2 regions of the Pseudomonas sp. GW822-FHT01E03 genome follow, and region 1 is predicted to be linked to the other one. Evidence: riboswitches for the same ligand, from Rfam matches in the RefSeq annotation. Region 1 holds a riboswitch; the other holds the start of a gene.

Region 1 (14,482 bases):
TGGCGCAGAAACTGCCAGAGCCGGTCGCGATCCTCGGCACCGACGGTGCTCAAGTCGCTGAGCTCCGGGTCCGGGCGATCATCACCCGGCACCAGAATCAGTTGCACGCCGCGCTGCGACAGCTCGACCAGACGCTCGATGCCGTAACGCCAATAGGCGATGCCGCCGTGCAGCGAGATCAGAATGACCTTGGCGTGGCGCAAGACTTCATCGACGTACAGGTCAACCGAGGCATGGTTCTGCACCTGCATCGGATTGGCTAGGCGCACGCTCGGGTAATCGTCGGGCAACTGCTGCGCCGCTTCGGCGAGCAGCGCCAGGCTGGAATCGCCGCTGCACAGGACCACTAGCTCGGCAGGAGTTTGTCCAAGGTCGGCAATGTTGTCATCCGACACGAAACCGCCGGGCTGGGTCCTGAGCAGGTGCATGGCTTACACGCTGAGCGCGGCGCGCAATTGCGCTTCGAGAACAGTGGCGTCCAGTTTCTGGCCGATCAGCACCAGGCGAGAGACTCGCGCCTCTTCGGCGCCCCACTGGCGGTCGAAATGCTTGTCAAAACGCGTACCCACGCCCTGGATCAGCAGGCGCATCGGCTTGCTCGGAATCGCAGCAAACCCCTTGACGCGCAGGATGCCGTGCTGGACCACCAACTGGGTCAGTGCGTCCAGCAGCAGGCTTTCGTCGGCTTGCGGCAGTTCGATGGAGATCGAATCGAAGGCGTCGTGATCGTGGTCATCATGATCGTCGTCGCCATCGTGATGATGGTCGTGGTGGCTGTGGCGGCTGTCGATGTGTTCTTCGGAGCCGACACCGAGGCCTATCAGCACGTCCAGCGGCAGGCGACCACTGCTGGCTTCGATGATTTTCACCGCTGGCGGCAATTCCTCGGCGACTTCCAGGCGCACACGGGCCAGGTCCGTCGGGTTGATCAGGTCGGTTTTGTTGAGGATCACCAGGTCAGCGCTGGCCAATTGGTCGGCGAACAGTTCGTGCAGCGGCGATTCGTGGTCCAGGTTCGGGTCGAGTTTGCGCTGGGCGTCGACCTGATCCGGGAACGCGGCGAAGGTGCCGGCGGCCACGGCCGGGCTGTCGACCACGGTGATGACCGCATCCACCGTGCAGGCACTGCGGATTTCCGGCCACTGGAAGGCCTGCACCAGCGGCTTGGGCAACGCCAGACCGGACGTTTCGATGAGGATGTGGTCGAGATCGCCGCGACGGGCCACCAGTTCGCGCATCACCGGGAAGAATTCTTCCTGGACGGTGCAGCACAGGCAGCCGTTGGCCAGTTCATAGACACGGCCGTTGGCTTCTTCTTCGGTGCAACCGATGGAGCATTGCTTGAGGATTTCGCCGTCGATGCCCAACTCGCCAAATTCGTTGACGATCACCGCGATGCGGCGACCCTGGGCGTTGTCGAGCATGTGGCGCAGCAGCGTTGTTTTACCCGAGCCGAGAAAGCCTGTAACGATGGTGACGGGGAGTTTGGCCAGTGTTTTCATCGGATGCCCTATGGCTAAGCTGGCGGGCATACGGGACGACGACCGGCAACGCGCACGCGCGTGCCTGAAGAGTTCGCCACCGGATCACCCCGCCCGGTTGAAAGTGAGAATCTGTGACGAGGCAGGTCTCCTGGCTGACGGTGTGCCGGGCTTGAGCCTGGCATTCGCTGCGCCTTCCCGCCGGCCTCATGGATTGAGTCAGCAGTGGCGTGGCAACGAACATCACCGTTCACAGTTGCGGGGGCAGCCGCGGCATTGACCGCGTTCCCTTCTTAGCTTCGACAAACGCCGAAGAACCTCGAAAGCGCAAGGCTACGCATGGTCTTGGGGCGGGTCAATGTTCATGCTGAGTTCTGTAGCGCCTGTAACGACCCAATCGCGAGCAAGCTCGCTCCCACAGGGGATGGGGCTCTTTGAGAAAAATGCGGTCAAATGTGGGAGCGAGCTTGCTCGCGATTGGGTCGACCCGGTTCCGAATTGAGAACCCCTGCCAATTGACGCCCAACCCCCGCCCATGCTCTCCTACACACCTTGTTACGGGTGCCCTTCACAGGGTGAAACGGGAAACCGGTGAATCATGTGCTTTACTCTTAAGCCATGTCAGTCCGGTGCTGCCCCCGCAACGGTAAGCGAGCGAAGCGTCAGATCCACTGTGCCACTGCGGCATGGGAAGGTGATGCTTTCAGGTCCAGGCGCAAGCCTTTGCCCCTCGTGAGCCCGGAGACCGGCCCGCAACACAAAGTGACCAGTACGATCACTGAACCAACAAACCCGCGGTGGGCGGGCGCTGTTTGAAACCTTGCGCGCCTGGTCGTGCGGGGTTTTGCATGCGCTCTTATTCCCCGCTGACAGACCAGAGGGAAACGCCATGTCGATCATCAGCAGCGCCGAACACACAGCCGCAAGCACCACCTCAACCCTGACCCAACGTCTGGCCGCCGCCGTCTGCGCGTCGATCCTGGGCGCATGCCTTGTGTATTTCGCCGGTTTCTCGCACATCGAAGCGGTGCACAACGCCGCCCACGATACCCGTCACAGCTCCGCGTTCCCGTGCCATTGAGAGCTGTCGACATGATCAAGCGTATTGCGCAAACCGCAGGTTTCACCGGGCTGCTGGCCGCCCTGTTGCTGACCCTGCTGCAAAGTTTCTGGGTCGCCCCGCTGATTTTGCAGGCCGAGACCTACGAAAAAGCCGAACCGGCCGCTGTTGAAATGCATGAACACGCCGACGGTGCGATGGCTGCTCACACTCATGATGCACAAGCCTGGGAGCCGGAAGATGGCTGGCAGCGCGTGCTGTCGACCACTGGTGGCAACCTGGTGGTGGCGGTCGGTTTCGCCCTGATGCTGGCCGGCCTGTACACCTTGCGTGCGCCGACCAAAACCTCTCAAGGCCTGCTCTGGGGCCTGGCCGGTTACGCAACCTTCGTGCTCGCGCCGACCCTCGGTCTGCCACCTGAATTGCCAGGCACTGCCGCCGCCGACCTCGCACAACGGCAACTGTGGTGGGTCGGTACCGCCGCCTCCACCGCCGTCGGTATTGCGCTGATCGTGTTCAGCCGTCACTGGCTGATGAAAGTCCTCGGCGCGGCGATCCTCGCCGTCCCCCATGTGATTGGCGCGCCGCAACCGGAGGTGCATTCGATGCTTGCTCCAGAGGCACTGGAAACCCGGTTCAAAATCGCTTCGCAACTGACCAACGTGGCATTCTGGCTGGCCCTGGGCCTGATCAGCGCCTGGTTGTTCCGTCGCAAAAGCGATGGTCAATACAACGCATGACTGACGTCAGCACAGCGCCGACCCTGGTGGTCGGTCTGGGCTGCCAACGGGGCTGCCCCGTCAGCACGTTGCTGGCGCTGCTCGATCAGGCGCTGGAGGCGCACCAGATAGCTCGTCATGAAATCAAGGCGCTGGCCAGCATCGATTCGAAGCGCGACGAACCTGCACTGATCGAACTGGCTCAGCAACTCGGCCTGGAACTGATGTATTTCAGCAGTGAGCAACTGGCCGCTTATGAACCGCAACTCAGCCATCAATCGCAAATAGCGTTTGAACGCACCGGTTGCTACGGCGTTGCGGAAAGCGCCGCACTGGCCCTGGCCGAACAACTGGCCCAGGCCCCGGCAAAACTGCTGATTCCACGACAAAAATATGCCCAGGCAACCCTGGCATTGGCTGGCGCTGCGTAAAAACCGATAATCCCCGCCTTTGATCATGAACATTCTTCATCTGAAGACCTGTTCAGCCCCTTTTTCCCACAGGAACCGACGATGACCGTCTACTTCATTGGCGCAGGTCCCGGCGACCCCGAACTGATCACCGTCAAGGGCCAGCGGCTGATTCGCAGTTGCCCGGTGATCATATATGCCGGCTCACTGGTACCGGCCGCCGTACTGGAAGGTCACTGTGCCGAACAGGTGGTCAACAGCGCCGAACTGCACCTGGAACAGATCATCGACCTGATCAAGACCGCCCACGCCAAAGGCCAGGATGTGGCCCGGGTGCACTCTGGCGATCCGAGCCTGTATGGCGCCATTGGCGAGCAGATTCGCTATCTGCGTGAACTGGGCATTGCGTTCGAAATCGTACCCGGCGTGACTGCCACAGCCGCTTGCGCAGCGCTCTTGGGCGCGGAACTGACCCTGCCGGACATTTCGCAGAGCGTGATCCTGACTCGCTACGCCGACAAAACCGCCATGCCACCCGGAGAGGAATTCTCCAGCCTGGCGCAGCACGGCGCGACCATGGCGATTCATTTGGGGGTCAGTCACCTGACGAAGATCGTCGAGGAACTGCTGCCCCATTACGGCGCCGATTGTCCGATTGCGGTGGTGCATCGAGCGAGCTGGCCGGATCAGGATTGGGTGGTGGGCACGCTGGCAGATATTGCCGGGAAGGTTGAATCAAAGGGATTTCGTCGTACGGCGTTGATTCTGGTGGGTCGGGTGCTGGGCAGTGACCACTTCAGCGAGTCATCGCTGTATCGTGCGGGGCATGCGCATCTTTACAGGCCCTGATTCACCACCAACCCTGTGACGAGGGGGCTTGCCCCCGTTCGGCGGCGTAGCCGTCGCAAATCCTGTTTACCCGTAAAAAACCAGGGCCGCTTCGCAGCCCAACGGGGGCAAGCCCCCTCGCCACAGGTTTCCAATCACCCATAAAAAAACGGCGCTCACGGGGCGCCGTTTTTTCAATTCGCAGCGAACACCTTAGTAGTAGGCGTTTTCTTTCTGCGTGTGGTCGGTCACGTCGCGAACACCTTTGAGCTCCGGGATGCGCTCGAGCAAGGTGCGCTCGATGCCTTCCTTCAGTGTCACGTCGGCCTGGCCGCAGCCCTGGCAACCACCACCGAACTGCAGGACGGCGATGCCGTCTTCGACCACGTCGATCAGGCTGACCTGACCGCCGTGGCTGGCCAGCCCCGGGTTGATCTCGGTTTGCAGGTAGTAGTTGATGCGCTCGTTGATCGGGCTGTCGGCGTTGACCATCGGTACCTTGGCGTTTGGCGCCTTGATGGTCAGCTGGCCGCCCATGCGGTCGGTGGCGTAGTCGACAACGGCATCGTCCAGGAAGGCTTCGCTGAAGTGGTCGATGTACGCAGTGAAGCTTTTCAGCCCCAGCGCGGTGTCTTCGGGTTTTTCTTCGCCCGGCTTGCAGTAGGCAATGCAGGTTTCGGCGTACTGGGTGCCAGGCTGGGTGATGAAGACGCGGATGCCGATGCCCGGGGTGTTCTGCTTGGAGAGCAGATCAGCCAGGTAATCGTGGGCGGCGTCAGTGATGGTAATAGCGGTCATGGAAACTCCTCGCAGGCTTGGGCGCAGTTTACGCCAATCAACGCGCCGGACAAAGTCCTAGTATTTTTGTCGGGAAAGATTGTCCACAAACCCCCTGTAGGAGCGAGCTTGCTCGCGATGGTGTGTCAGTCGACATCAATGCAACTGATCCATCATCGCGAGCAAGCTCGCTCCTACAGGGGGGGCGGTGATTGTTCAGAGGTTCTCGTAGCGATTCATGTCCAGCACGCCCTCTTCCACCGGATCGTTTTCGTGGATGTAGCGGCTCAGGTCATGGAAATAAGCCCAGAATTGCGGATGACTGCGGCGTATTCCCCAGCGTTCGACGATTTTCTCGAAGCTGTCGGTGTCCTTGGCGCTTTCCATCGCATCCACAAACGCCGGCACCTGCCCGGCCGGGATGTTGAACATGAAGTTCGGGTAGCTACTGAGCACACCCGGGAAAATCGTCAAAGTGTCGAGCCCCGGTTGATAGCGCAGTGATTCACCGAGCAAAAACGCCACGTTGCTGTGGGCACGGTTACGCAACAGGCTGTAGACCTCACGCTTGCCGCTGCCGGTTTCAATACGCAGCAGCGTAGCCTCCGGCAACTGATCGATGACCTTCAGCCCGGCGGCCGGACGCGAAGTCAGGCGGCTCAATGCCTGCTCGGCACTTTGCAGGTCCGGATCGATGTTTGGCCGCGAACAGTAAGCGCCGTCGCAGCGATTGATCGGGTCGGGCCTTGCATTGAGATCGCCATAACGGGCCAGCAACTGCATGGCAAAGTCGCGCTTGGGGTCCAGCGCGTCAAGCTTCAGCGCGGTCGGCTTGTCGTCGTCGATGGTCTCGTAGTCGAGCCACATCTTGAATTTGCCACTATTCTGATACCAGTCATCAAGGTAGTCATCCCGGGAGTCGGCGGGCATCAGGCGCAGGAAATTCTGTTCGGCACCGTTGCGGATCAAGTCGAAATACAAGCGCGTCTGAGCCTGATGGGACAGGTTCCCGAACACATCGAAGTTCACTGCCAGTTGATAATAGGTGCGCTCCAGCAGCGGATAGTCGAACAGCCATATAGTTTGCGGCACCTCACCGATCAGTCCTTTGGTCACCGAAGCACTGTCGAAATGGCGGAAGATACTCAGCAACGCATTGTCGTTGCCGGCCCACAGGGTCGACCAGCTCGGTGCTGGTTCATCGGCATAGCTGTCCCGGCGCAAGGCTTCATATTCGTTACGCTTGTCGCGGTAGTCGTGCCACAGGCTGAGGACGCTGCCGACATCATCGTTCTGCCCCGGCATCGCCAACAACGGCGTGGCCTGCCCGCGATAATTCGGTTCCGTGACATACAGGTCGTGCTCGGGCGCCTGGAACAGCGCCCAGAAATTATCGCGGATCACGTCCGTGGCGATCTGGCCGCGACACACTGGCCCACGAATGAACGTGCGCACAAAGTATTCGGCGTTATCGAGCATGAACTGATAGCGCGCCTGGGCCGGAATCGCTTCGAAAGTGGCAAACGGGTTGGCCCGGCTCTGCGGTCCATAGCCCGGCAATGCGTCGACCTGCCAGTTGCCGCTGTAGAACAGGCTCTTGACCCGCGCCAGCTTCGCCGGACCCAGCGGATAGGTGATGTGGGTCTTGTGCACGATCACGCCCTGCACCGGCCACAGGCGATAGTAAAACTGCGTGCCCGGATCATCGTTCGGGCGACGGGTGTTGATCAGGTCAATCGGCTGGCCGGTCGGGGTGCGCGAACGCACCCACTGGAAGAAATGCCCAGGGTCACCGTCCTTGAAGTAGAGATGGGCCAGGAACCAGTGCTCGTACAGCCAGCGCCCCACCAGGCTTTCCCGGGCTCCCGGTGAATTGAGCAGGTTTTCCCATTGCACCACCTGCAAGGCTTCCCTGGCGCTGGGCGCCAGCGCCTGCTGATCGATCGGCGCGCCTGCCGCCAGCCAGCGTTGCAGCGTCTGGTACTGCTGGTCGGTCAGGCCGGTCACTGCCAGCGGCATGCCCTCCTTCGGATGCTTGGCGGCATAGCCGTCGAACTCCGCGGGCATGGCACACATGTTTTCCCGGTTCAGGCCCAGGACGATGTCTTCCGGCAGCTTCGCGTTGGGTTGCAACGGAGTCTTGTGGCCAAGCTCCAGCATCCGCGCCATCAGTGCGGCCTGGTTGCCCTGGGCATCGAGCACCGAATAGAAGCCCTTTTGCTGCCAGGCCTGTTTGCCGGAGGCGTCATAGAACAGTCGGGTCGGTGCAACCGCCTGGCGGCGGTCACCGTCGTAGACCGGGACTTTGGTTGCGCCACGTGCCGCGCCCTCACCGCTGCCCAGGTTGAGCTGACAGGCGGCGTCATTGCAGGCGTGGCAGGCCACGCACTTTTCAGTGAAGATCGGTTGAATGTCGCGGCTGTAGGAAATAACAGGTGACATGGCAGAGGAAATCGCCGGGCCTTGCGCCACGGCGCCCCAGCTTAAAAACAGCAGCAATGTGCCGATGACGAAGCGATACGACATGTCCCTGGTCCCGAATCCTGAAAAAACGTCGCGATTCTACCGGTCTGTCACCCTTACCAACATGAACGATATTCATGCAAATTCGAGTCACGCTCCAAAAGCGCACAGGTTTGCTATCATCCCGGCCCTTCGTCATGGCCTTACCGAGTAGTCCAAATGTCCGATCGCAGCGTTCGCCTTCAAGCTCTCAAGCACGCCCTCAAAGAGCGCATCCTGATTCTCGATGGCGGTATGGGCACGATGATCCAGAGCTACAAGCTCGAAGAGCAGGATTACCGTGGCAAACGCTTCGCTGACTGGCCAAGCGATGTCAAAGGCAACAACGACCTGTTGGTCCTGACTCGCCCGGACGTGATTGGCGGCATTGAAAAAGCCTACCTGGACGCCGGCGCCGACATTCTGGAAACCAACACCTTCAACGCCACCCGGATTTCCATGGCCGATTACGGCATGGAAAAACTGGCGTACGAATTGAACGTAGAAGGCGCTCGCCTGGCGCGCAAGGTCGCCGATGCGAAAACCCTCGAGAACCCGGACAAACCGCGTTTTGTTGCCGGCGTGCTCGGCCCGACCAGCCGTACCTGCTCGTTGTCCCCGGACGTCAACAACCCTGGTTACCGCAACGTCACCTTTGATGAGCTGGTGGAGAACTACACCGAAGCCACCAAAGGCCTGATCGAGGGCGGCGCCGACCTGATCCTGATCGAAACCATCTTCGATACCCTCAACGCCAAGGCCGCGATCTTCGCCGTACAAGGCGTATTCGAGGAATTGGGCGTCGAACTGCCGATCATGATTTCCGGCACCATTACCGACGCCTCGGGCCGCACCCTGTCCGGCCAGACCACCGAAGCGTTCTGGAACTCCGTGGCCCACGCCAAGCCGATTTCCGTCGGCCTGAACTGCGCCCTCGGCGCCCGCGAATTGCGCCCGTACCTCGAAGAGTTGTCGAACAAGGCCAACACCCACGTTTCCGCGCACCCGAACGCCGGCCTGCCGAACGAGTTCGGCGAGTACGACGAATTGCCGTCGGAAACCGCCAAGGTCATCGAAGAGTTCGCCCAGAGCGGCTTCCTCAACATCGTCGGCGGCTGCTGCGGCACCACGCCGGGCCACATCGAGGCCATCGCCAAGGCCGTGGCCGGTTATGCGCCGCGCGAGATTCCGGACATCCCGAAGGCTTGCCGCCTCTCGGGTCTGGAGCCGTTCACCATCGATCGCAACTCGCTGTTCGTCAACGTCGGTGAGCGGACCAACATCACCGGTTCCGCCAAGTTCGCCCGCCTGATCCGTGAAGACAACTACACCGAGGCCCTGGAAGTCGCCCTGCAGCAGGTCGAAGCCGGCGCCCAGGTGATCGACATCAACATGGACGAAGGGATGCTCGATTCGAAGAAGGCCATGGTGACCTTCCTCAATCTGATTGCCGGTGAACCGGACATCTCCCGCGTACCGATCATGATCGACTCCTCCAAGTGGGAAGTGATCGAAGCCGGCCTCAAGTGCATCCAGGGCAAGGGCATCGTCAACTCGATCAGCATGAAAGAAGGCGTCGAGCAGTTCATCCATCACGCCAAACTGTGCAAGCGCTACGGCGCCGCCGTGGTGGTGATGGCCTTCGACGAAGCCGGCCAGGCCGACACCGAAGCGCGCAAGAAAGAAATCTGCAAACGCTCCTACGACATTCTGGTCAACGAGGTGGACTTCCCGCCGGAAGACATCATCTTCGACCCGAACATCTTCGCCGTCGCCACCGGTATCGAAGAACACAACAACTACGCAGTCGACTTCATCAATGCCTGTGCCTACATCCGTGACGAGCTGCCGTATGCGCTGACCTCCGGTGGCGTGTCCAACGTGTCGTTCTCGTTCCGTGGCAACAACCCGGTGCGCGAGGCGATCCACTCGGTGTTCCTGCTGTACGCGATCCGCTCCGGGCTGACCATGGGTATCGTCAACGCCGGGCAACTGGAGATCTACGACCAGATCCCGGTGGAGCTGCGCGACGCCGTGGAAGACGTGATCCTCAACCGCACCCCGGAAGGCACCGACGCCCTCCTCGCCATCGCCGACAAATACAAGGGCGACGGCAGCGTCAAGGAAGCCGAGACCGAAGAGTGGCGTAACTGGGACGTCAACAAGCGCCTGGAACACGCACTGGTCAAGGGCATCACCACCCACATCGTCGAAGACACCGAAGAATCGCGCCAGTCCTTCGCTCGCCCGATCGAAGTGATCGAAGGCCCGCTGATGGCCGGCATGAACATCGTCGGCGACCTGTTCGGCGCCGGCAAAATGTTCCTGCCGCAGGTGGTTAAATCCGCCCGCGTGATGAAGCAGGCTGTGGCCCACCTGATCCCGTTCATCGAACTGGAAAAAGGCGACAAGCCAGAAGCCAAGGGCAAGATCCTGATGGCGACCGTCAAAGGCGACGTGCACGACATCGGCAAGAACATCGTCGGCGTGGTGCTGGGCTGCAACGGCTACGACATCGTCGACCTGGGCGTGATGGTGCCGGCGGAAAAAATCCTGCAGGTGGCCAAGGAACAGAAGTGCGACATCATCGGCCTGTCCGGCCTGATCACCCCGTCGCTGGATGAGATGGTCCACGTCGCCCGCGAAATGCAGCGCCAGGACTTCCACCTGCCGTTGATGATCGGTGGCGCCACCACTTCCAAAGCGCACACGGCAGTCAAGATCGAGCCGAAATACAGCAACGACGCGGTGATCTACGTCACCGACGCCTCCCGCGCCGTGGGCGTGGCGACCCAGTTGCTGTCCAAGGAACTGAAGGCCGGTTTTGTCGAGAAAACCCGCCAGGATTACATCGAAGTTCGCGAGCGCACGTCCAACCGCAGTGCCCGCACCGAGCGCCTGAGCTACGGCGCAGCCATCGCCAAGAAGCCGCAATTCGACTGGGCGTCCTACACGCCGGTCAAACCGACCTTCACCGGAGCGCGGGTGCTGGACAACATCGACCTCGACGTTCTGGCCGAATACATCGACTGGACGCCGTTTTTCATATCCTGGGACCTGGCCGGCAAGTTCCCGCGCATTCTCCAGGACGAAGTGGTCGGTGAAGCCGCCACCTCGCTGTACAACGACGCGAGGGAAATGCTGCGCAAATTGATCGACGAAAAGCTGATCAGCGCTCGTGCGGTGTTCGGCTTCTGGCCGGCCAACCAGGTGCATGACGACGACATCGAGCTCTATGGCGATGACGGCAAGCCAATGACCAAGCTGCATCACCTGCGCCAGCAGATCATCAAGACCGACGGCAAACCGAACTTCTCCCTGGCCGACTTCGTCGCGCCCAAGGACAGTGAAGTGACTGACTACGTGGGTGGTTTCATCACCACCGCCGGCATCGGCGCCGAAGAAGTGGCCAAGGCCTACCAGGACGCCGGCGACGATTACAACTCGATCATGGTCAAGGCCCTGGCCGACCGCCTGGCCGAAGCCTGCGCCGAGTGGCTGCACCAGCAGGTGCGTAAAGACTATTGGGGTTATGCCAAGGATGAAGCGCTGGATAACGAGGCACTGATCAAGGAACAGTACAGCGGTATCCGCCCTGCTCCGGGCTACCCGGCCTGTCCGGATCACACCGAGAAAGCTCAGCTGTTCGCCCTGCTCGATCCAGAAGCCCAGGAAATGCGCGCAGGCCGCAGTGGTGTATTCCTCACCGAGCACTACGCGATGTTCCCGGCGGCAGCGGTCAGTGGCTGGTACTTTGCTCACCCGCAGGCGCAGTACTTCGCCGTGGGCAAGATCGACAAGGACCAGGTGCAGAGCTACACGTCGCGCAAAGGCCAGGAACTGAGCGTTACCGAGCGCTGGCTGGCGCCGAATCTCGGTTACGACAACTGAGTGATCAACTGAAAAAAACCTTGTGGGAGCGAGCTTGCTCGCGATAGCGGCGTATCAGTCAACATTGATGTTGAACATCAAGCCCCCATCGCGAGCAAGCTCACTCCCACAGGTGATTTACCTGCTTGAGGCAGCCGTCAGCTCCGCGACCTCCTGTCGGGACAATTCGATCATCTTCGCGTTGCGCGCCGCCCTCTGCTCGAAAAGCTGAGTCAGTAATGCCGCATCGTCAGCGCTTTCAACTTCCTCCTGAACATCCATCTCATCCAGCGCCTTGAACACCTCAGGATGTTTTTCCTTGAGATAACTTTCCCAATAGTCGCGCTGGATCAAGTCTTCAAAGAAACCATCGGACTGCTCTGCGTTGACGATCTCGATGCGCGCGTCCGCCAGTTGTCGAGCGGTCACTCCCGAGGCATAGGTCATGTGTTTCGGTTGCCCTGGCAGCTCCAGGCCGTCCGCCCATCCTTGTGTCAGCCCGATTCGATAGCCTAAGCGTATTTCGGCCTCATCCTGCCCGCTTTGCGCGGCGATTTTCCTCGCGAGGTCGTCGACCTTGTCCAGTCGAAACAGCTGCCGGGATAAATTCAGCAGTGCATGCCCCTTCACACTCGGGCGCCCGACGGGAATATCAAGCAAGGCATTGTGGGTGAAGACTCTGCTTTCCAGCCCACTGAACGTCAGGATTCGACCGTCGACACACGTGCCGTGGGTGCTGGAACTGGCAAACAGGATCTCCCGTAGTTCGGTATTGCTGGCGGCGGCTTCAATGACCGTCCAGACCCGCCGCGTCAGATCGGCGTTAGCCACCCTGAACTCCTGCGTATCCTGCAGTCGCGAAAGCAGGTGAAAGAACGCCGCATTGTCCGGTTCCGCCGCGAGTTGATTCCACATCCCGGTTTTACTGGCCACTTCCTCGGGAGGAAGATGGGTTAACCACGGTGTTTTTTGTTCGGTATCCGGCTCAGTCTCAGGCAGTTCCTCATCCGTATCGATGCCTTCACTGCTATCGTCGCCATCGCCGTTGGCGTCATCGATCAACTCGTCAAGATCGGCCCGCGAGATCCCCAGCACCCTGTCGTGGAAACCCGCTTCACGGTAATCCCTGAGGCGTTCAAGGCTCTCAAGCGACAGGTTGAAGTTGTCGCTCAAATCCGTACCGGCCGTCAAAACGTCATGGTCGCCACTCAGGGCCTGCTCGGGGATCGACGTGATGTCGTTGCCACTGAGATTGAGCGTGCCCAGGTGCTGGCTGTCGAACACCCCGTCCGGCCATTCGGTCAAATTATTGTTGCGCAGATCCAGCGTCTCCAATTGCTCGAAAACGCCGATATCAAAGGTATCCAGTTCGTTGTAGCTCAAGTCCAGCCAGCGCAGACGCTCCAGATTACTCAATGCGGCATACAGCAGTTCGGCATCGTCCATCCGGTTCGAGGACAACTCCAGACGCTCGAGCCTGTCCATGTCACAGACCGGCTCTGGAACGCCATCCAGCCCATTGCCATTGAGGTCCAGGGTTTTCAGGCGGGTAAAGGCCTTGAGGAACCCGTCGGAACCTTGCCGGGTAAGTTTTACGCTCGTCAGTTTCAACGTGCCGACATGCTCGAACGATGCCGGCACCTCAGGCAGGTCACCCAGTTGCAGACCGTTGAGATCCAGCACCGCATCAGCCACCGCGCCCGTGCTGCTCAGACCTTTTTGCCAGCATTCGACGATCCGCAAGGCAGCCTGCCTGCGAATGCTGGAAGATGTCATCCAGCCGTTTCCGCGAGATCCCCGGGTAAACAGCCAGTCATTCAATTGGCGCGTGAGCGTTTCATAGGTTTTCTCCCATTCGGCAATTTTCACGCTCGCAGCTTCGCTGCCCTGCATCTGTTCGATCATTTGCAAGGCGTCATCATCGGCGAGTGTCGGTTTCAGCCGTTGCAGGCGCTTTGTTAAAACTGCAACCCCTTCTCCCGCCGGGACTTCCGGCAGCGGCAACAATTGAAGCGCGATCGAACTGGCGCTTTCGAACGGCGGGAAATCCTGTGGCACCTGCTCCAGGTCGAACCGTTCCAGCGCGCCGGCCGGAAGACCTTTGGCCATTTCCATTCGATGCCGGGCTGCGTTGCGCATGGCGACGGCTTGAGGGGTTAAAGGTGTGCCCGCGAGGTTGGTCTTGAGCAGCGTCTCATCCGCAAGCGGCTCCGGCAGCGCGTTGACCCTGCTGTCGCGCAAGTCCAGCCAATACAGCTCTGGCAGCTCCTGTACCCCGGTCGGCCATTCTTGCAGCGCCGTGCCACTTAGGTTCAAGGACTTGAGGCGGGTCATTGCACTGACATCCAAGGTATTCAACGGGTTGTTGCTCAAGTCCAGGTATTGCAGTGCCTGCAATCCATCAAAAGCCTGCTGAACCCCGGCGTCGCCAACAATCCGGTTATTGGAAAGATCCAGATCAGTCAGTTTTTCAAGATCACCGGGCGCAAAGGGCACTTCAGTCAAACCGCTGCCACTCACGTCGAGTCTTTCAAGCCCGGGAAAACCGCGGACGAACTTGCGAGTCTGCTCGACGGGGGCACTATTACCCTTCAGATACAAGGTTCGTACTTCAGGGAAGGCACCGTCCGGCAATTCTGGAAACTCGCTCAACGCCAGGCTCGGCAGATCCAGTACCGAGGCATCGGCCGTCGAGCCGTAGCGTTTGAATGCGCCATTGCGCCAGCAGATTCTCAGGGCATCTGCCGTCCATGTACGTCCGATGATTTCGTTGGCCGCTGCAGGCATTCGCAGCGCGCGTTGGGACCAGTCCTCAAGATGCCGGTTGAGCTGATG
Region 2 (14,482 bases), on a different contig from region 1:
AACCTGGACTCGGAAGAGGACAAGAAGGCCGCGGAAGAAGTCGCCAAGGCCAAAGAAGGTCTGGTCGAGCGTCTGAAAACCGCATTGGGCGAGTCCGTTGCTGAAGTGCGGGTTTCCCATCGCCTGACCGACTCCCCGGCAATCCTGGCCATCGGTGAGCAGGACCTGGGCTTGCAGATGCGCCAGATCCTGGAAGCCAGCGGTCAGAAGGTTCCGGATTCGAAGCCGATCTTCGAATTCAACCCGGCTCACCCGCTGATCGAGAAGCTCGACAACGAGCAGAGCGACGAGCGCTTCGGCGACCTCTCGCACATCCTCTTCGATCAGGCGGCCCTGGCGGCCGGCGACAGCTTGAAAGACCCGGCGGCCTATGTGCGCCGTCTGAACAAGCTGTTGGTCGAGCTATCGGCCTGACGGTGTTGTAGAAAAACCCGCTTCGGCGGGTTTTTTCATTTCGGTGCTAAAACATCAGGAGTCAGAAATGAGCCAAATCACTGTACGTTCCGTTGCCTATCAGATTGACGGCCAGGCTTACGAAAGCCGTCTGGCCTTCGATGCCGACCATAAAGGCCCGCGCCCGGGCTTGTTGATGGCGCCGAACTGGATGGGCGTCAGCGCCGGTGCCGAGGAGATCGCCAAGTCGGTGGCATCCAAGGGTTATGTGGTACTGATCGCAGACCTTTACGGTCAATCGGTTCGACCGACGAACAATGACGAGGCCGGCGCGGCCATGATGCCGTTGAAGAATGACCGCCCATTGCTGCGCAAGCGCATGCAGGTGGCGTTCGAGCAGCTGCAAAGCCAGGGTGAAGTGGCTGTCGATACTTCGAAACTGGCCACTTTCGGTTTCTGCTTCGGCGGTTGCTGCGCCCTGGAGTTTGCCCGTACCGGCGCGCCGGTGAAGGCAGCGGTGTCGTTCCACGGCACGCTGGACACACCGAATCCGGCTGATGCGAAAAACATCAAGGGTAAGGTCCTGGTGCTGCATGGCGCATCCGATCCATTGGTGCCGAAGGAGCAGTTGCCGGCGTTCGAAGACGAAATGAACGCGGCGGGTGTGGATTGGCAGTTGCTGAGCTATGGCGGTGCGTTCCACTCGTTCACCGACCCGCACGCCAATGTGCCGGGCATGATGATGTATGACGCCAAGGTGGCTGCCCGGGCGTTTACGTCGATGCATAACTTGCTGGATGAAGTGTTCAAGGGCTGATAGCTGTTTTCAGCCTGGATTGGGCCGGTGTCTTCGCCGGCCCCATCGCGAGCAAGCTCGCTCCCACAGGGGAATGGTGTCGTACACAATTCTTGCGGCCGACACGGTCAACTGTGGGAGCGAGCTTGCTCGCGATGGCGGCATAACTGGCGCTGAAGTTTTCAGGGCAATTCGAACCTCTCACTCCCACAGGGGAAATGTGTCGTACACAATTCTTGCGGCCGGCACGGTCAACTGTGGGAGCGAGCTTGCTCGCGATGGCGGCATAACGGGTGCTGAAAGTTTCAGGGCAGTTCGATTCGCTCAACTTCCCCGGGCACCGTCGGCCAATCCCCGGCTGCCCAACGCCGGCGTGCTTCATCAATCGCCGCCGGATCGCTCGCGACAAAATTCCAGTTGATCCGCCGTGGCCCGTCCAGCGGAGCACCGCCGAACAACACGGCGTGACTGTCGCTTTCGGCAAACAGTGTCATCTCTTCCCCCGCAGGCAGTACCACCAGCGAGTACGGCTCTATTGGCTCGCCATCGAGTTGTACTTCGCCGCTCAACACATACAGCGCGCGTTCTTCATGCTCGGTGGGAATCAGCAATGTCGTCGCCGTTTGCAGGTGCAGTTCCGCGTACAGCGTAGGAGAAAGCACTGGCACTGGCGATTCCAGGCAAAAGCCTGACCCGGCAATCATGCGAATCTTCACCCCCAGGTTTTCGCTGACCGGCAATGTGGACGCTGGATGGTGGCTGTAATGCCCCGGACCTTGTTCTTTATCCTTGGGTGAAGCCAGCCAGATCTGCAAACCGTGCATCGTGAAGCCGCTTTCCTTCAGGGCTTCGGGCGTGCGTTCGACGTGGGCGATGGCGCTGCCGGCCGTCATCCAGCTGACGTCGCCAGTCCCGACCACTTGATCGGAACCAAGGCTGTCCTTGTGCTGGATCTGCCCCTGGAACAAGTAGGTGAGGGTGGACAGGCCAATGTGTGGATGCTGGCGAATGTTCATGCCTTTGCCCGGTGGATAACGGGTTTCCAGCATGTGGTCGAAAAACACGAATGGCCCGACGCTGCGGCACTTGGCCGATGGCAGCGGGCGGAGAATCGGCTGGCCCTCGACATCTTCGGTGCGGGGGCGGATCACGAGCGGAGTGTTCATGGTGCGTTCCAGGCTGAGCGGGTAATGCGTTCGAGCATAACCCGCTTGGGCAACCCTTGCCGCTATTGGCTGAACGCGCCTTCGGACAAATGCGTTTCGATGCTGACTTCAGAGGTGGTCATCAGCTTGTGGATCGGGCAGCGATCGGCCACACGGTGCAGTTCATCGCGCTGGGCGTCGGTGAGTACGCCCTTGAGGGTCAGCTTGACGTGCAGCACGTACTGGCCTTTCTGTTCCAGGCTGTTGTCGCGCTTGACCTCGACGCCGACACCGGTCAGCGGGATGTCTTTCTTCCTGGCATACAGCTTCAGGGTCAGGGCTTTGCAGGCACCCAGCGCGGCATCGAAATAATCGTGTGGCTCCGGCGCCGAACCCTCTCCGCCAGCCGTGGCGGGCGCGTCGGCGAAGAGTTCGTGGTCATCGATCTGGACGCTGTGGCGCAAACCTTCGGCAGAAACGGTGTTGACGGTAACAGTCATGGCAAACCTCGCAGGCGACAGGAAAACTCATTCGATCAAAAAATGACCTTGAGGGTATAGAGCCATCGCGTTTGTCGGGTGTTCCAATCTGTAGGAGCGAGCTTGCTTGCGATAATCTCACTGGCACTGCGTGTATCCGCCAGGGCGAGTCATCGTTAAAGTCCATCGCGAGCAAGCTCGCTCCTACTGGTCTCGATCCGGATCAGCTGCCTTTGACTGGCTTGCCGTTGACCGTGCCGTCCAGGAGCATGATGTTGTATTCCTTGCCGTCGGTTTCGACCTGTTGCAGGCGGACCAGCAGGTAGTCCCAATCCTTGGCGAACCACAGCACGGTGATGCGCTTGCTTTGCGTCGGATCGCGTACGCGCTCGACCTTGATCGCATCGATCTGGCCAGCCTTGGTGTCGACTTTTTCCGAGCCCAGCACACGGAAGTCATAGGTATCGACTTCGCCATCATCGACAACCTGATAGCTCATGCTCTTTTTGCCGGCAGCCACGTCATGTTGCAGCGCCAGTTGATAGGTGGATTTGTCGACCATGCCGCGGTTCAGCGGAATATCGACCGCGTCACCACGATCGGTGCCGGTGACCTTTTTCGCGGCCCAGTCGAAATCCAGGTCGGCTTTCTTGGCTTTGCCCAGGCCGCCACGCTCGAAGTGGTAGGACTGGGGCAGCAAGGTATCCTTGTCCACGGTCAGGGTGCTTTCTTCGGACAGGCTGGCGATCATCATCGAAGCCTTGAAGCTGAGCTTCCAGACGCCGTTGGCTTCCTTGGTCAGGCTGCGCTCGGCAGTGCCACTCATGGGCAGCTGTTTCCAGTCGGCGGTGTAGCTGGCGGAGAAAGGTTGAAGGTCTGCCGCCTGGGCGAAGGGCAAGGCGAGCAGAGCGCAAGCGAAGAGCAGGGCGCGACGCATAAAATCTCCTAGTTTCGAATCAAGTGGCCGCTGGCCGCGAGTAACTGTCCATCCAGTAAAGCACCTTGCTCGCCGAGGGCTAGACGACCTTCGGCAAACCAGCGTACGGCCATCGGGTAGATCAGGTGTTCCTGAACATGGACCCGCTGCGCCAGACTCTGCGGCGAATCCTGTAACTCTACCGGTATTACAGCTTGTACGACCAGTGGTCCGCCATCGAGTTCCTCGGTGACGAAGTGCACGGAGCAGCCGTGCTCGGTGTCGCCAGCCTCCAGCGCGCGCTCATGGGTGTGTAACCCTTTGTATTTGGGTAGCAGCGAGGGATGGATATTGAGCAGGCGACCCTGATAGTGGCGTACGAAACCAGCGCTGAGAATGCGCATGAATCCGGCGAGTACCACGAGTTTGGGATTGAAGGCGTCGATCAGTTCGATCAGCGCGGCGTCGAAGGCCTCGCGACCTTCGAAAGCCTTGTGATCCAGGGCGCGGGTGTCGATACCCGCGTCCCTGGCGCGTTGCAGGCCGTAGGCGTCGGCGCGGTTGGAAATCACCGCAGCGACGCGGACCGGGCTGTCGCCGGTCCGCGTGCTGTCGATCAGGGCCTGCAAGTTACTGCCGGTGCCGGACAACAGCACCACGACATCACAGGTCTTAGGCATCAGTGAGCCTTGAGGTTCTTCAGTTCAACCTGAGCCGCACCTTCGGCAGCGGTGGAGATCTGGCCGATGACCCAAGGCTGCTCGCCCGCTTCGCGCAGAACGTTCAGGGCGGCTTCAACGTGCTCCTGAGCCACGCAGATGACCATGCCCACGCCGCAGTTCAGCACGCGGTGCATTTCGTTCTCGTCAACGTTGCCTTTCTCTTGCAGCCAGTCGAACACTGCCGGGCGGTTCCAGCTTGCCACGTCAACCACGGCTTGAGCGCCTTTTGGCAGAACGCGCGGGATGTTGTCCAGCAGACCGCCGCCAGTGATGTGGGCCATGGCTTTGACAGCGCCGGTTTCCTTGATCAGCTTGAGCAGCGGCTTCACGTAGATACGGGTCGGGGCCATCAGCAGGTCGGTCAGCGGCTTGCCGTCGAGCTGGATGTTCTCGATGTCGGCGCCGGATACTTCGATGATCTTGCGGATCAGCGAGTAGCCGTTGGAGTGCGGGCCGGAAGACGGCAGGGCGAGCAGGGCATCGCCGGCAGCAACCTTGGAACCGTCGATGATTTCGGATTTTTCCACGACGCCGACGCAGAAACCGGCCAGGTCGTAGTCTTCACCTTCGTACATGCCCGGCATTTCAGCGGTTTCGCCGCCAACCAGCGAGCAGCCCGACAGTTCGCAGCCTGCGCCGATGCCGGTCACAACCTGGGCAGCGGTGTCGACGTTCAGTTTGCCGGTAGCGTAGTAGTCCAGGAAGAACAGCGGCTCGGCACCGCACACCACCAGGTCGTTGACGCACATGGCAACCAGGTCGATGCCGATGCTGTCGTGCTTGTTCAGATTCAGTGCCAGGCGCAGCTTGGTGCCGACGCCGTCAGTACCGGAAACCAGCACAGGCTGCTTGTAGCCGGCCGGGATTTCGCAGAGGGCGCCGAAACCGCCCAGGCCGCCCATGACTTCCGGGCGCGCAGTGCGCTTGGCGACGCTCTTGATGCGTTCGACCAATGCTTCACCGGCGTCGATGTCTACACCGGCGTCCTTGTAGCTCAGGGAGGGTTGCTTGCTCATGATCCAGGCCTTTAGGGGGGGATTTCTGGGTAACGACCGAGTCCATCGGGACCGCCGAAACAGGCGAAGGCGAGGGCCATGCACGAATTTCAGGGTGCCCGGCTGTTGCCGGTCTGCGAAGGCGCGCGATTTTATCAGGCTTGAGCCGCAGCGGCCATCCTCAGGCCGACAGCAGGGCCATATCCGTTCAAAAAAACCGTTAATGCGCGGTGTCGGTGGCATCCTGCATGGCTGTATAAGGTATCGCATTAACCGTCTATCGTTATGACAGTGCGAAAACTTACCCGGAACGTGTGAATGTTTTGCGTCGGGCAACGGTCACAGTCTTGCTCGATCGTCTTCATGCGGTCTGCTCCAGCCGCTCTTGTCGTCAGGAATCCTCCATGCGTTTTTGTAAATTCTTGCTTGTGAGTTGTTTGTCAGTGGTCAGCCTGGTCAGTCAAGCCGAAACCGTCAAAGGGCTGTACCTGGTGCGCGAGCCGGTGAATGGCCAGTCCCCCGAGGAGCGCGACCAGGCGACTCAGCGTGCGTTGGACACATTGGTATTGCGCCTGACCGGCGACCCCAAGGCCGCCCAAAGTCCGGGGTTGGCAGCGATTCGCAAAGACCCGCAACAGATCATCAGCCAATATGGCTTTGAGGCCGGCCCACCGGAAGTCCTGAAGGTCGATTTCGATCCGGGTACCACCGAGCAGGCCTTGCGCCGCGCCGGCCTGGCCATGTGGGGGGCCAATCGGCCGTCGATCCTCGGCTGGTGGTTGAATGATTCCACCGAGGGTTCAAGCCTGGTGGGCGACGGCCAGGCCAGCGCGGCGCCGCTGCGTCGGGCTGCCCAGCATCGGGGCTTGCCATTGCGCTTGCCATTGGCGGACCTGAACGAACAGATCGTCGCAACCGCGCCGAACCTGGAGGGCGCAGATCCCGCACCTTTGCATGCGGCATCGGAACGCTACAATGCCGACGCCCTGCTTGCCGTACACGCCAGGGAAGAGGGCGGGCAATGGCAAGCCAAGTGGCAATTGTGGCTGGGGGATAAAAAAGAGGCCGGCAGTGTGCAGGGCGCCGATCAGGCCGCCGTGGCCGATGCGGTGATGCTGGCTGTCAACGAGCGCCTGGCGCCGCGGTTTGTCGCCAAGCCGGGTGCTTCGAGTGAGCAATTGCTGGAAGTGCAAGGCATGAATCTTGAGCGCTACGCGTCGCTCGGACGATTGCTGGAACCGTTTGGCGGGCGTGTGCGCAGTGTCGACGGTGACCGGATTCTTTATCGGGTCAATGGCAGCGTCGATCAGTTGCGTGCGCAACTGTCGCTGGCCAGACTGCAGGAGGCGCCGGCGGGTCAGGCCCCGGTCCCGGCCCCGGTAGCGCCCGTTCAGCCAACCACCGGCAGCCCGGTGCCAGCCGCCGCACCGGCCCCGATCCCGCAGCTACGTTTTCGCTGGTAGTTTTTCTTTCTTTATATAGAAGCAATGGAGTGGTTCATGGCCGATACGCGGCGTTGGTTCTGGCTCGGCGGGGTGGTCCTGCTGTGTGTGTTTGTCTGGTTGTTGCATCCGATCCTGACGCCGTTCCTGGTGGCGCTGCTGTTGGCCTACCTGTTCGACCCGCTGGTGGATCGGCTGGAGAAGGCAGGCTTGTCCAGAACCTGGGGTGTCGTGGCGGTGTTTACCCTGTTTACATTGATCTTCACCGCGCTGCTGCTGGTGTTGGTGCCGTTGCTCGCCAGGCAGTTGTTTCGTTTGTATGAGCTGGCCCCGCAAATGCTCGACTGGCTGCAGCACACGGCGTTGCCCTGGGCGCAATCGAAGTTCGGCCTGTCGGACGGTTTCTGGAAGTTTGACAAGCTCAAGGCCGCCATCAGCGAGCATATGAGTCAGACCACTGATGTTGTCGGTGTGGTGCTGAGTCATGCCACGGCCTCGGGACTGGCGTTGATCGGCTGGCTGGCGAACCTGGTGTTGATTCCGGTGGTGAGCTTCTACTTGTTGCGGGATTGGGACCTGATGATGGCCAAGGTCCGCAGCCTGCTGCCCCGTGATCGTGAAGCGCGCGCGGTGTCGCTGGCGGGTGAATGCCATGAAGTGCTCGGAGCGTTCGTGCGCGGACAGTTGCTGGTGATGGTGGCCTTGGGTGTGATCTACGCAGCAGGCCTGATGCTGGTCGGGTTGGAACTGGGTCTGCTGATTGGCCTGATTGCCGGTCTGGCGGCGATCGTGCCGTACATGGGGTTTATCATCGGCATTGGCGCGGCGCTGCTTGCGGGGCTGTTCCAGTTCGGTGGTGATCTTTATCCAATGCTCGGCATTGTCGCGGTGTTCATGGTCGGCCAGGCGCTGGAGGGTATGGTGCTGACGCCGTTGCTGGTCGGTGACCGGATTGGCCTGCACCCGGTGGCGGTGATTTTCTCGATCCTGGCCGGTGGTGAGCTGTTTGGCTTTACCGGTGTGCTGCTGGCTTTGCCGGTCGCCGCGGTGATCATGGTGCTGGTGCGTCATGTGCATGATTTGTATAAGGATTCTGATATCTACGGGAGGGCCGACGAGCCGCAGGTGTAAGGGCCATCGATAGCCGATGGCGGGCTGCCCGGGTTCGTACCGGATCAGCCTGCTGGCGTCGCCCGACTGTCACATGCACCGCCAAAGAATCTGTCACAAAACCAATGCATTAACGCAAACCTTTGATTTTGCTTGTGGTCTGTCGCATTGTGCGGTCCGCTTCACGGGTATAAACTTCGCAAACTTTACACAGAGGCCACTAACGGTTCCTTTGGAACTGTTCAGTCAGCATGAAACCGATTCAGCTGCCCCTAGGTGTGCGTCTGCGTGACGACGCCACCTTTATCAACTACTACCCAGGCGCCAATGCCGCTGCACTCGGCTATGTCGAGCGGCTGTGCGAAGCCGACGCCGGCTGGACCGAAAGCCTGATCTACCTTTGGGGCAAGGACGGGGTAGGGCGTACGCACCTGTTGCAGGCCGCCTGCCTGCGCTTCGAGCAATTGGGCGAGCCGGCGGTGTATCTACCGTTGGCCGAGCTGCTCGATCGCGGCATTGAAATCCTCGACAACCTCGAACAGTACGAGCTGGTCTGTCTGGATGATTTGCAGGTGGTCGCCGGACGAGCAGATTGGGAAGAGGCGCTGTTTCATCTGTTCAATCGCTTGCGCGACAGCGGTCGGCGCTTGCTGATTGCCGCGTCGACATCCCCTCGGGAGTTGCCGGTGAAGCTGGCGGATCTCAAATCCCGCCTGACCTTGGCCTTGATCTTCCAGATGCGTCCGCTGTCCGATGAGGACAAACTGCGTGCCCTGCAATTGCGCGCATCCCGTCGCGGTCTGCATCTGACCGATGAAGTCGGGCATTTCATTCTGACTCGCGGTACCCGCAGCATGAGTGCGCTGTTCGAGTTGCTCGAGCGCCTCGACCAGGCCTCCCTCCAGGCTCAGCGCAAGCTGACAATCCCGTTTTTGAAAGAAACCCTCGGCTGGTAAACCCGCTGAAACCGGGGCTTTTAGCTGTTTCGGCATATTTCAGGCGCCTGAAATCCCGCTTTCCTGCAAGGTTGCAGGCCGCGTGCGTGTTTAAAATGGGCTTAAGCGCTTAGATGTAAACGAGAAACGGATAAGTCACAAAAAGATCGATTGAATTTGCAAATGAGGTTGATAGCGGGCATAGTCTCGGCTTCTTTACAACTTTCAGCCACGGTCGTGCCCATGCTAAATCGCTTCGCACCCCTCGTGCCTCTCGCACTCGTTACCCTGTTGTTCGGTTGCGCTGCCCACACTCCAGTGGCCCAGCAAGCTCCGCAACAACAGGTTCAAAACTCGGTCACCGCCCAGTCTTCCGCTCTCTTTCAGGAAGAGCTGGCTACCGAAAAAGAACTCGCAGACTTCGCTGGCGGCAAGTCCTACCAGCTTCCGGTCCTGGCCGACAGCATCCTCGAACGTGGCATGTCCCTGATCGGTACCCGCTACCGTTTCGGCGGTACTTCTGAAGCCGGCTTCGATTGCAGTGGTTTCATCGGTTACCTGTTCCGCGAAGAAGCGGGCATGAACCTGCCGCGCTCCACCCGCGAAATGATCAACGTGGACGCTCCGCTGGTCTCGCGCAGCAAGCTTGAGCCGGGCGACCTGCTGTTCTTCGCAACCAACGGTCGTCGTGGTCGCGTCAGTCACGCCGGGATCTACCTGGGTGACAATCAGTTCATCCACTCCAGCAGCCGCCGCAGCGGCGGTGTGCGCATCGATAGCCTGGGCGACAGCTACTGGAGCAAGACCTTCATCGAAGCCAAGCGCGCCCTGGCAATGGCACCTAACGCGTCGCCAATCGTTACTGCACGTAAATAAGCGGACATTTTGTAAGGCGAACTTAAAGTCTTACTTGAAGTTTGTCGTGTAGCCGCTAGAATCTTGATCTACAAATGATGGCAAACCGCCTGCGTCCCACGCAGGCGGTTTTCTTTTCTGCGCTCCCCGCAGAAAAAGCCGCAGCCAGATCAGGATGTTCTGCTTATGACGACGTCGGCCCGCCTCGCAATCATGTTCTTCGCAGCGCTGCTCAGTGCCTGCGCCAGCCGCACACCGCCTCCTGCGCCGGTGGTTCGCGCTCCCATCGTATTTGGTTCCTCACAAGCTTTTTCGCCCGAAGCGGAAGACGTGCTGTTTCGCGCGCTCGGTCTGGTGGGCACGCCTTATCGTTGGGGTGGCAATACGCCGGATTCCGGATTTGATTGCAGCGGCCTGATCGCTTATGTGTACCGCGATGTCGCCGGTATTGCCTTGCCGCGTACCACGCGCGAGATGATCTCCATGCAAGCGGCGAATGTGGGCAAGGACGGCTTGCAGACCGGCGACCTGCTTTTCTTTGCCACCAATGGCGGTTCCCAGGTCAGTCATGCTGGCATCTATGTGGGAGAGGGGCGTTTCGTCCATGCGCCGGCCACCGGCGGCACTGTGAAGCTCGACAGTCTGTCCAAGGCCTATTGGCAAAAAGCTTACCTGAGCGCCAAGCGTGTTCTGCAGCCTGAACATTTGGCGCGCAATCCGTAACCTCCGGAGCTGGTGGTCATGACTGCTCGCACGCTCAATCTCGACGACGCCCTGTACCAATACCTGCTTGATGTTTCCCTGCGCGAAACGCCTCTGCTCAAGCGCTTGCGCGATGAGACCCAGGCGCTGCCGATGGCACGCTGGCAGGTGGCGCCTGAGCAGGGGCAGTTTCTTGCTTTGCTGGTGAAACTGACGGGGGCCAGGCGTTTGCTCGAAGTCGGCACCTTTACCGGTTACAGCGCACTGTGCATGGCGGCGGCATTGCCCGCTGAGGGTTCGCTGATTTGCTGTGATATCTCCGGTGACTACAACGCCACGGCCCTGCGTTACTGGCAGGAAGCCGGGCTGGCCGGACGCATCGATCTGCGCCTGGCGCCTGCGCTGGAAACCCTCGGCAAGCTGGACCAGCCAGGCCAGTTCGATCTGGTTTTCATCGATGCCGACAAGGCCAACTACCCGGCTTATCTGGAGCACGCCCTGCGATTGCTGCGGGTCGGCGGGCTGGCGGTGTTCGATAACACGCTATGGAGCGGGCGCGTGCTCGAGACCAGTCCCGAGAGCGCGGACACCCGGGCGATCCAGGCGCTCAACCGGGCGTTGAAGGACGATGCGCGGGTGGATCTGTCGTTGTTGCCGTTGGGTGATGGGTTGACTCTCTGCCGCAAACGCTGAGCTGGAAATCCTGTGGGAGCGAGCTTGCTCCGGGCGGCGTTCCGACGATAGCGGTAGGTCAGTCAGCATCGATGTTGAATGTGCCCTCATCGCGAGCAAGCTCGCTCCCACAGGGTTCTGAGTTCATCCGGGATGGTGTTATTTGGCAGCCGAAACCCGCCACACCTTGTTCCCCACATCATCGGCCACCAACAGGTCACCCTGTCGGTCGATCACCACGCCCACCGGGCGGCCCATGGCTTCTTCCTTGCCATTGAGAAACCCGCTGAGCACATCAACCGGATTCCCGACCGGCTTGCCGGCGCGGAAGGGCACGAAAATCACTTTGTAGCCGCTGTGCGGCTTGCGGTTCCAGGAGCCGTGCTGGCCGATGAAGGCGCCTTCCCTGAAGCGCGACGGTAACTTGTTGCCTTCGGCAAACGTCAGGCCCAGTGATGCCGTGTGCGGGCCGACGGCGTAGTCCGGGGCGATAGCCTTGGCCACCAGGTCCGGGTTTTGCGGCTCGACGCGAATATCGACATGCTGGCCGAAGTAACTGTACGGCCAGCCATAGAATGCGCCGTCTTTCACCGAGGTGATGTAGTCCGGTACCAGGTCGCTGCCGATTTCATCCCGTTCGTTGACCGCAGTCCACAGCGCGCCACTGTGCGGTTCCCAGGCCATGCCATTGGGGTTGCGCAGGCCGGACGCGAAGATCCGCTGCTGGCCGGTGGCGCGATCCACTTCCCAGATCGCCGCACGACCTTCTTCCTTGTCCATGCCGTGTTCCGCAACGTTGCTGTTGGAACCCACGGTGACGTACAGCTTGCTGCCGTCCTTGCTGGCGATGACGTTTTTGGTCCAGTGGTGATTCAGCAGGCCGCCCGGCAGGTCGACCACTTTTGCCGGCGGTGACTTGATCTGCGTATCGCCACTTTCATAGTGAAAGCGCAGCAGGCGATCAGTGTCGGCCACATACAGGTCATTGCCGACCAGGGTCATGCCGAAGGGCGAGTTGAGGTTTTGCAGAAACACCGTGCGGGTTTCCGCGACCCCATCGTGGTCCTTGTCGCGCAGCAAGGTGATGCGGTTGGCGCTGGGCACCCTGGCTCCGGCACGCCCCATGAATTTCTTCATGATCCAGCCGCGAATGCCTTTGCCGTCTTCGGGTTTTGGGGGGGCATTGGTTTCCGCCACCAGCACATCGCCATTGGGTAGTACATAAAGCCAGCGCGGGTGATCCAGGTCTTCGGCAAAAGCGGCCACTTGGGTGCCATTGGCGGCGATGGGCTTCGCACCCTGCGGCCAGCCGATGGCCGGGGCGATGTTCACGATCGGGATCAGGGTTTTGTCGGGGTCTGGCAGTTGAGGCGAAGGACCGGTGCCATCGGAGACTTGCAGGCGGGCGGTTCCGCCACAAGCGGCGAGCCCTCCGCAGAACGCGATAACGAGAACGAGCGGGGGCGTGCGCATGCGGGTCTTCCCTATGAGTGCCTTGTTCTAATCATAGAGGCGCGTTGTCGTCCGATGGTTCAACCCTTAGCCACGTGCCTCCTTGAACAGCACTGCTATGCCGGGGTGATAGTTGCCGGCTTCGTTGCGCAACTTGCGGTAGGCATAAGGGAAATACCAGGCAACAGCGCAGGTGTGTTCCTTTTGCAGGTCGTCGACCATGTCCTGGAGTTCTTCCGGTGTGGCGCCCTGCTGGGCTTTTTGCGGGGCGACGAACAGGCAGCCGAGTTTCAGGTCGCTGGCGTGGCTCAGGCGCTTGGCATCGCTGGCGATGTCGAGCAGGGCCTGGGTCAGGTTGAGGCTGTTGACCCGTGGCCAGCGCTGGCTGGTCTGGATGTAGGCGCGGGTTTCGGGTGAAGCCAGGAGCAGGTCGGCGCGGCTGTTGCGTTCGCCTTCTTCGGTCTGCTTGCGGGTGGGCGTCTGTTGCAGCGTGACCATCTCGGCCATCCAGGCGGCGGCAGACAGTAGTCCGAGATTGGCCTTCTCGTCGTGCCAGTACGGTGTGTCGCCATCACCGCGGACGGCGTTGTAACGGTCGATGCATTCGAACCAGCGTTCGAGCACCGGGCGCAGGAATTCCAGCTTTGGATTGCTGATGATCATGCCTTGCATGGGCTCACCCTTGTTGTTGTGTTGTGAGTTTGTGGCTCTTTGATATCACTGCTGGGAGCGTGGCACAAGATTGACGTCAGTTTATTGATTGATGGCAGTTATTCGGTCGATGGCCTCCCGGCTTTAATTGACGCTCCACCCCCAACCCTCTAACCTTCGCGGCTTGTTTCAGGTGCTCTGTGGCTTGGGTCGACAGAGTGAAACAGGGAAGCCGGTGAGTGAGTCCTTCTGTTGGTCGAAGGCCCGCAATTCCGGCGCTGCCCCCGCAACGGTAAATGAGTGAAAACTGTGTGTGATGCCACTGTGTCGATTTGATGCGGGAAGGCGCACGGTCTGGCCCCGCGGCCACTCATGAGCCCGGAGACCGGCCTGATTCATCCAGCGGCATCACGGTGGGCGATGCCAGGCTTGTTGCCTTCTATTCTTGTGCCTGCCCGCCGTTATTCCTGCCTAAACGGAGAGCTCCCCCATGACTGATACCCCCGATCGTGACGAACGCCACCTGGCGCGCATGCAGCGCAAAAAAGCCGTGATCGACGAGCGCATCGCCAATTCCCCGAACGAGTGTGGCCTGCTACTGGTGCTGACCGGCAACGGCAAGGGCAAGAGCAGTTCGGCCTTCGGCATGCTTGCCCGCGCCATGGGGCACGGCATGCAATGCGGCGTGGTGCAGTTCATCAAGGGCCGCAACAGTACGGGGGAGGAGTTGTTCTTCCGGCGCTTTCCCGAGCAGGTGCGTTTTCATGTGATGGGCGAAGGCTTTACCTGGGAAACCCAGGACCGCCAGCGCGACATCGCCGCCGCCGAAGCCGCCTGGGCGGTGTCGCAGCAACTGCTGCGCGATCCGTCCATCGGTCTGGTGGTGCTCGATGAGCTGAACATCGCCCTCAAGCACGGCTACCTCGATCTCGATCAGGTGCTCAGCGACTTGCAGGCCCGACCGCCGATGCAACACGTGGTGGTCACCGGTCGTGCCGCCAAGCCGGAGATGATCGAGATGGCTGACACCGTCACCGAAATGGGCGTGATCAAGCACGCCTTTCAAGCCGGGATCAAAGCGCAGAAAGGCGTCGAATTGTGAGTCAGCCTCGGCACTGTCCGGCGGTACTGATTGCCGCGCCGGCCTCTGGCCAAGGCAAGACCACCGTCACCGCGGCACTGGCCCGATTGCATCGCAATCAGGGGCGCAAGGTCCG

What was found. A riboswitch is a leader RNA that binds a small molecule or an ion and turns the genes downstream of it on or off. The one in region 1 is predicted to bind cobalamin.
Region 2: linked by a shared signal. The riboswitch ahead of cobO (cob(I)yrinic acid a,c-diamide adenosyltransferase) and the one ahead of AC1RP7_RS17045 (CbtB domain-containing protein) in region 1 are both predicted to bind cobalamin.

What each region holds. Positions count from the first base shown of each region.
Region 1 is NZ_JBXAOQ010000007.1:382,081-396,562, reverse strand. It holds partial or broken gene cobN (cobaltochelatase subunit CobN) at 1-428, opposite strand, end outside; gene cobW (cobalamin biosynthesis protein CobW) at 432-1,502, opposite strand; cobalamin riboswitch at 1,606-1,818, opposite strand; cobalamin riboswitch at 2,024-2,249, shown strand; gene AC1RP7_RS17045 (CbtB domain-containing protein) at 2,371-2,562, shown strand; gene AC1RP7_RS17040 (CbtA family protein) at 2,574-3,281, shown strand; gene AC1RP7_RS17035 (cobalamin biosynthesis protein) at 3,278-3,691, shown strand; gene cobM (precorrin-4 C(11)-methyltransferase) at 3,773-4,519, shown strand; gene nfuA (Fe-S biogenesis protein NfuA) at 4,712-5,296, opposite strand; gene AC1RP7_RS17020 (fatty acid cis/trans isomerase) at 5,492-7,801, opposite strand; gene metH (methionine synthase) at 7,958-11,668, shown strand; gene AC1RP7_RS17010 (NEL-type E3 ubiquitin ligase domain-containing protein) at 11,786-14,482, opposite strand, start outside.
Region 2 is NZ_JBXAOQ010000009.1:257,153-271,634, forward strand. It holds gene htpG (molecular chaperone HtpG) at 1-414, shown strand, start outside; gene AC1RP7_RS19670 (dienelactone hydrolase family protein) at 482-1,210, shown strand; gene AC1RP7_RS19675 (pirin family protein) at 1,495-2,355, opposite strand; gene AC1RP7_RS19680 (OsmC family protein) at 2,418-2,834, opposite strand; gene AC1RP7_RS19685 (DUF3108 domain-containing protein) at 3,037-3,750, opposite strand; gene purN (phosphoribosylglycinamide formyltransferase) at 3,759-4,409, opposite strand; gene purM (phosphoribosylformylglycinamidine cyclo-ligase) at 4,409-5,467, opposite strand; gene AC1RP7_RS19700 (DUF2066 domain-containing protein) at 5,851-6,909, shown strand; gene AC1RP7_RS19705 (AI-2E family transporter) at 6,946-8,019, shown strand; gene hda (DnaA regulatory inactivator Hda) at 8,250-8,954, shown strand; gene AC1RP7_RS19715 (C40 family peptidase) at 9,177-9,809, shown strand; gene AC1RP7_RS19720 (C40 family peptidase) at 9,975-10,511, shown strand; gene AC1RP7_RS19725 (O-methyltransferase) at 10,530-11,183, shown strand; gene AC1RP7_RS19730 (PQQ-dependent sugar dehydrogenase) at 11,322-12,635, opposite strand; gene AC1RP7_RS19735 (hypothetical protein) at 12,702-13,286, opposite strand; cobalamin riboswitch at 13,440-13,673, shown strand; gene cobO (cob(I)yrinic acid a,c-diamide adenosyltransferase) at 13,756-14,367, shown strand; gene AC1RP7_RS19745 (cobyrinic acid a,c-diamide synthase CobB) at 14,364-14,482, shown strand, end outside.